DNA from 2 places in the Priestia megaterium genome. Region 1 is predicted to be linked to the other one. Evidence: a T-box and tRNA genes for the amino acid it is inferred to sense, from the RefSeq annotation. Region 1 holds a T-box; the other holds one or more tRNA genes.
What was found. The T-box of region 1 lies ahead of serS (serine--tRNA ligase). A T-box ahead of a tRNA ligase gene usually reads a tRNA of that ligase, here a tRNA-Ser.
Positions count from the first base shown of each region.

Region 1 (3,486 bases):
TAGCGGAACGCTTTAAAGAACAAAAGAAGATTTTCGAGTATGGCGGCGGCTTTATCCAAGACAGATCCATTTACGAAGATACCGGTATCTTTGCTAAGATGCATTTTGAAAAGGGAACAATGTCTAAAGTAGACTATGAGACATATACAAGCTTGTTCGATGCAATGGTTATGACTCCATACTTCCCTCATCCAGATCTGCTCATTTATTTGGAAGGCAGCTTCGAAGATATTGTAGATCGCATTCAAGAAAGAGGGCGACCAATGGAACAACAAACGCCTCTTGATTATTGGAAAGAGATGCACGCCCGATATGAAGAATGGATTAATAACTTTACGGCTTGTCCTATTCTCCGTTTAGATATTAGAGAATACGACCTTCTCAAGGATCCTGATTCAATTGAATCAATTGTTGAAAAAGTGGCTCGCTTTTTACAACATAATGAAAAGTTAAAACGTCGTCAGCTATAAAAAAATGCCGCTTTAATAAATAAAGCGGCATTTTCAACAAATAAAAAACCGTTACTTATAAGTAACGGTTTTCCAATCTCCAATTTATCGCGCTATGTTAATTGCATTATAAGTCAAATATGGCGGAGGAAGAGGGATTCGAACCCCCGCGGGCTTTAACACCCCTGTCGGTTTTCAAGACCGATCCCTTCAGCCGGACTTGGGTATTCCTCCGTATCGACAAGTATTAATTTATCATATAAAAATAATGAAGTCAACTCTTTTATTAATTTTTTTAAAAAAGATGTTCATTAAAAATTAATTTAATGAACATCTTCTACTTTTATTTAGAAATAACTTCTTTATTTCCCATATATGGACGCAGCACTTCTGGAATTTGAATTGATCCATCTTCCTGCTGGTAGTTTTCTAAAATTGCAGCTACCGTACGGCCAATTGCTAAGCCAGAACCATTTAGTGTATGAACATGTTCTGGTTTTGCTTTTGTATCACGGCGGAAGCGAATATTAGCACGGCGAGCTTGGAAGCTTTCAAAGTTTGAACAAGAAGAAATTTCACGATAAGTTTCATAACTTGGAATCCAAACTTCAATATCATACTTTTTGGCTGCTGTGAAACCTAAGTCAGCTGTACACATGCTTAGAACTCGGTAAGGTAAACCTAATAGTTGAAGAACCTTTTCAGCATGGCCCGTTAATTTTTCTAATTCATCATAAGAATCTTCTGGCTTAACAAAGCGAACAAGTTCTACTTTATTAAACTGATGCTGACGAATAAGCCCACGTGTATCTCTTCCTGCAGAGCCTGCTTCTGAGCGGAAGCAAGCACTATACGCTGTATAAGCAATTGGAAGCTGATCTCCGCTTAAAATTTCATCACGATGTAAATTTGTAACTGGTACTTCAGCTGTAGGAATTAAGAAATAATCTTCTTCTTTAATTTTAAATGCATCTTCTTCAAATTTAGGAAGCTGCCCTGTTCCTGTCATACTTGTACGATTCACCATATATGGAGGAAGGATTTCTTCATAACCATGCTCATCCATATGTAAATCCATCATAAAGTTAATAAGAGCACGTTCTAATCTTGCACCTAACCCTTTATAAAATACAAAGCGGCTTCCCGTTACTTTCGAAGCTCTTTCAAAATCTAAAATATTTAAATCTGTTCCTAAATCCCAGTGCGGTTTTGGTTCAAAATCAAATTGTTTAATTTCTCCCCATTTGCGAACTTCTACGTTATCATCTTCAGTTTCACCTACAGGCGTACTTTCATGTGGAACGTTAGGAATTGAAAGCAGCAATAGCTCTAACTCTTCTTCAACGCTGCGAAGCTCTTCATCCAATTGCTTTACGCGGTCTCCTACTTCACGCATTTCAACGATTAAATGATCAGCATCTTGTTTTTCACGTTTCAATTGTGCAATTTGCTGTGATACTTCATTTCGCTTGCTTTTTAACTCTTCTGTTTGAGCAATTAGCTCACGGCGTTTTGCATCTAACTCTTCAAAGCGACCTAAGTCCGTTAAGTCCTCACCACGAAACTTGAGCTTTTCTTTTACTTCATTAAAATTAGCACGTAAAAATTTTAAATCTAACATACTGAGTACCTCCTTTAGTATAAAAGGGCAAAATAAAAACTCTCATCCCTATGAAAGGGACGAGAGTTTACCCGCGTTGCCACCCTAATTGAAAGCTAAAATAAGCCTTCCTCTTAAACCAGATAACGGATGAACCGAAACTGCCTACTACTTTTTCGACAGCTTGCTCCAGGACGGATTCATAAGAATTGATTATCGATTCACACCAGCCATCGACTCTCTTGAAATCAAAAATCTTATTACTATTTCCTATCAACGCTTTATACCAATATCATTTTTATTAATCATAATGTACTACAAGTCTTTACAAGATGCAATTCATTTATACAGGTTTTTTCGAAGCTTCTTCAACCATTGCTACAAAATACTGAGCCATGCGAGCATCATCTGTTAATTCTGGATGAAACGAACATCCCAAGAATTGACCTTGTCTTGCTGCAACAATTCGGTCGTTATGCATTGCCAAGACTTCAACGTTTTCTCCTACTTCTACAATATGCGGAGCACGGATAAATACGCCTATAAAATCTTCACCAATATCTTTAATATTTAGAGCAGCTTCAAAGCTATCTCGTTGGCGCCCAAATGAATTTCGAGCTACCGTAATATCCATAACACCTAAATGGGGCTCTTCACGGTCAACAACTTGTCCTGCAAGTAAAATTAAACCCGCACACGTACCAAACACCGGTTTACCTGCTTGTGCAAACTGGCGAAGAGGTTCCATAAAGTCATACTTGTCAATCAGACGACGCATCGCTGTGCTTTCGCCGCCCGGTAGGATTAAACCATCTATTTCGTCTAGCTGTTCAACTTTTTTAATGATAATGGCTTCAGCGCCTGCTGCTTCTAATGCTTGTGCATGCTCGCGAAAGGCACCTTGTAATCCTAACACGCCTACTTTTACCATTTTGTCAAAACTCCCTTTAAATTACCATCCACGCTCTTGCATGCGGTTTTCTGGTAGTAATGATGAAATTTCAATTCCTTTCATTGCACTTCCTAATCCTTTTGACAAGTTTGCAATGAGTTCATAATCTTGATAATGCGTTGTTGCCTCAACGATTGCTCGAGCAAATTTTTCAGGGTTGTCGGATTTAAAGATTCCTGAACCAACGAACACACCGTCTGCTCCAAGCTGCATCATTAACGCTGCGTCTGCTGGTGTTGCTACACCGCCCGCTGCAAAGTTTACAACCGGTAGGCGACCTTCACGTTTAATTTGCAGTAATAACTCATAAGGCGCGCCTAATAGTTTTGCCTCTGTCATTAACTCATCTTCGTCCATGCCCACAACTTTACGTACTTGAGCGTTTACTTGGCGCATATGACGCACTGCTTCCACGATGTTTCCTGTCCCTGGTTCGCCTTTTGTACGAAGCATTGCAGCTCCTTCAGCAATACGGCGGGATGCTT
Region 1 is NZ_CP023317.1:18,881-22,366, reverse strand. Features, by position in the region: gene CEQ83_RS00095 (deoxynucleoside kinase) at 1-470, shown strand, start outside; tRNA gene CEQ83_RS00090 (tRNA-Ser) at 591-683, opposite strand; gene serS (serine--tRNA ligase) at 793-2,070, opposite strand; T-box leader at 2,123-2,335, opposite strand; gene pdxT (pyridoxal 5'-phosphate synthase glutaminase subunit PdxT) at 2,393-2,980, opposite strand; gene pdxS (pyridoxal 5'-phosphate synthase lyase subunit PdxS) at 3,002-3,486, opposite strand, start outside.

Region 2 (3,486 bases), 770 kb from region 1:
CGACTTAGCTGATATGTTCGAATTGACTATTGTAACAGTTAAAGAAGCTGTTTTTGCTTTAGAAAAAGTAGATAGAGAAAAAGCAGTCCAGGTCATTCAAAAAGAAGAGCAGATTGATGCAATGGAGCGTCTGCTTCGTAAGAAGCACATTTTACGTCTAAATGAAAATGTATGTACAGGTTCTGCTGCTATTGTTTTTGTCGATATCATTAGCAATTTAGAACGAATTGGAGATCATGCTGTTAATATTGCGGAAGCGGTACTCGGAGATCGCTATCTAAAGACATATTCAAAGGTAAAATAAAGAAAGGCCTTGCTCATGCAAGGCCTTTCTTTATAAGAGTGGTTATTGTATGATAAATAGTAATAATAAAAAGGATAGGTGCGGGCATGGCTATTTTATGTTGGGCATTAGTTATCATTAGCTTTGTTGTATCGTTTGTTGGGTTGGTTTATCCCATCATCCCAAGCGTGCTATTTGTAGCGCTAGGATTTGTTATATACGGTTTATTTTATGATTTTAGCTCCTATAGCTGGTTATTTTGGGTGATACAAGGATTGTTAGTTGTCGCACTTTTTTTAGCAGACTATATCGCTAATATTATTGGTGTGAAAAAATTCGGAGGCACTAAAGCAGGCGTTTGGGGAAGTACAGTTGGATTGCTTGTGGGTCCGTTTGTTATTCCGGGATTTGGAATTATTTTAGGGCCGTTTATCGGAGCGATTGTAGGAGAACTGATTGTTCATCGGACCACAATTAGCAACGCAGTAAAAATTGGAGTAGGTTCGGTTATTGGCTTTTTTAGTGGCGCTATCTCGAAAGGATTTATTCAACTGTTGATGATTGCCTATTTTTTATACGCTGTTTTAAAATAATATATTGACTTTAGGCCAGAAACATGTTAAATTTTTAATGTCGCTAGTAAATGTTATATTGTTCCACAGTAGCTCAGTGGTAGAGCTATCGGCTGTTAACCGATCGGTCGTAGGTTCGAGTCCTACCTGTGGAGCCATGGCGGTGTAGCTCAGCTGGCTAGAGCGTACGGTTCATACCCGTGAGGTCGGGGGTTCGATCCCCTCCGCCGCTATTTTCCAATTTACGTTTGTGACATACATAATTCATATTGTTCCACAGTAGCTCAGTGGTAGAGCTATCGGCTGTTAACCGATCGGTCGTAGGTTCGAGTCCTACCTGTGGAGCCACGTGGACCCTTAGCTCAGCTGGTTAGAGCAGACGGCTCATAACCGTCCGGTCGCAGGTTCGAGTCCTGCAGGGTCCACCATTTATAGGGTTGGAGGAATACCCAAGTCCGGCTGAAGGGATCGGTCTTGAAAACCGACAGGGGTGTTAAAGCCCGCGGGGGTTCGAATCCCTCTTCCTCCGCCATACTATTGTCTATTCAAAGCTTCTTTTGAGAAAAAGAAGCTTTTTTTATGTTTAAAAGAATAGCGAATGGGAATTAGGTAAATATAAATCATGGATTAGGTACTTTTTATTTGAAAGAGTAGGGTAAATTTGCTAATCTAAACGTATATGGTGCTTTTGCGCCAAAATGCTTACATATTTTGAAGGAGGAATTATTCATGGCTTACAAATTACCAGAACTACCTTATGCATACGATGCACTGGAACCACATATCGACAAAGAAACAATGAATATTCACCACACAAAACATCACAACACATATGTTACAAACCTAAACGCTGCTGTTGAAGGCAAAGCGGATTTAGAAAGCAAAAGTATTGAAGAGTTAATTTCAAACTTAGATGCTGTTCCTGAAGATATCCGTACAGCAGTACGCAATAACGGTGGCGGTCATGCGAACCACTCATTATTTTGGACAATCCTTTGCCCTAACGGCGGCGGTGCTCCAACTGGTGAATTAGCAGACGCTATCGCTAGCAAATTCGGCAGCTTTGATCAATTCAAAGAAGAATTTGCAAATGCAGCTAAAACTCGCTTCGGTTCTGGCTGGGCTTGGTTAGTTGTAAACAACGGCCAATTAGAAGTAACAAGCACACCAAACCAAGATAGCCCATTAATGGAAGGCAAAACGCCAATTCTTGGTCTAGACGTTTGGGAGCACGCTTACTACTTAAATTATCAAAACCGCCGTCCAGATTACATTTCAGCATTCTTTAATGTTGTAAAATGGGACGAAGTTGCTAAGCGTTACGACGCTGCAAAATAAGCTGAAGACGTATTTAAGAGCCAGTAAAGTAATTATTACCTTTACTGGCTTTTTTGTTTTCCAATTCTTTTACATATCTCCTTTTCTTTTTCACACACTAGGTGTAGAAGAGAAAAGGAGTTTTTTGATATGCCTTTATTAAAAAAAGTAGTTGGAGATATAGAAGTTAGTAAAGATTTACTTTTGCTTTTAATTATAGGCGGTCTTTATGCCTTGGCTATTTCAATTTCCAATTCGTTTGTTAACATTTATCTGTGGAAACAATCAGGCGAATTTTCGGATCTCGCTATTTATAATTTAGCGGTAGTGGTGCTTCAGCCGCTTACGTTTATTTTAGCAGGTAAATGGGCCAAACGAATTGACCGGGTTGTGGTTTTAAGGTTAGGCGTATCTTTTTTAGCTGTTTTTTATATCGCTGTATTGGTCAGTGGAGCTAACGCAGCCGAGTATTTAGTATTGCTTGGTGGACTGCTGGGTATAGGATATGGCTTTTATTGGCTAGCTTTTAATGTGCTAACTTTTGAAATTACAGAACCTGATACAAGAGACTTTTTTAACGGATTTTTAGGGATCTTAAACTCTTTTGCAGGGATGATTGGTCCTTTAGGAGCGGGCTTTGTTATTTCCGCTTTGTATGAATCACTTGGGTATAAAATTGTGTTTGGTGTATCTCTGCTATTGTTTGTCGGTGCCGTTGTGCTTAGTTTTTTTATTACAAGACGCGCAGCTGAAGGAGTATACAAATTTAAAGAAGTGTGGGCTGAACGAAAAGTCAACAAAGACTGGAATCGAATATTACAGGCTCATTTCTTTCAAGGATTGCGTGAAGGTACGTTCATTTTTGTCGTATCCGTCATGGTATTTATTACGACGGGAAGTGAATTAGCTTTAGGAACTTATGGACTGGTGAATTCAGCGGTGGCGTTTGTAGGATACTATGTAGCCTCAAGATTTATTAAGCAAAAAAATCGCCTTCGATTTATTTTCACCGGGGGCCTCCTTCTCTATGGAGCAGTCTTTTTGCTTATCTTTAACTTATCGTATCCAAAGTTAATTATATATGCTGTTTGTATTGCTATTGCCTATCCTATTTTGTTGGTTCCATTCATTTCTCTAACGTACGATGTGATTGGACGAGCAAAGGACGTTGTTTCAAAAAGAATCGAATACATTGTTGTCAGAGAAGTATTTCTGAATATTGGGCGGGTCGTTTCCATATCTTTATTTTTAATAGCCGTACTATTTTTTGATGAAGCAAAAAGTATTCCCATTTTATTAGCTATTGTTGGAGCA
Region 2 is NZ_CP023317.1:4,276,060-4,279,545, reverse strand. Features, by position in the region: gene CEQ83_RS21920 (Na/Pi cotransporter family protein) at 1-304, shown strand, start outside; gene CEQ83_RS21915 (DUF456 domain-containing protein) at 391-876, shown strand; tRNA gene CEQ83_RS21910 (tRNA-Asn) at 939-1,013, shown strand; tRNA gene CEQ83_RS21905 (tRNA-Met) at 1,015-1,088, shown strand; tRNA gene CEQ83_RS21900 (tRNA-Asn) at 1,129-1,203, shown strand; tRNA gene CEQ83_RS21895 (tRNA-Ile) at 1,207-1,283, shown strand; tRNA gene CEQ83_RS21890 (tRNA-Ser) at 1,295-1,387, shown strand; gene sodA (superoxide dismutase SodA) at 1,585-2,193, shown strand; gene CEQ83_RS21880 (MFS transporter) at 2,323-3,486, shown strand, end outside.
Region 2: it has a tRNA-Ser gene. The T-box ahead of serS (serine--tRNA ligase) is inferred to sense a tRNA for this amino acid. The anticodon was not compared.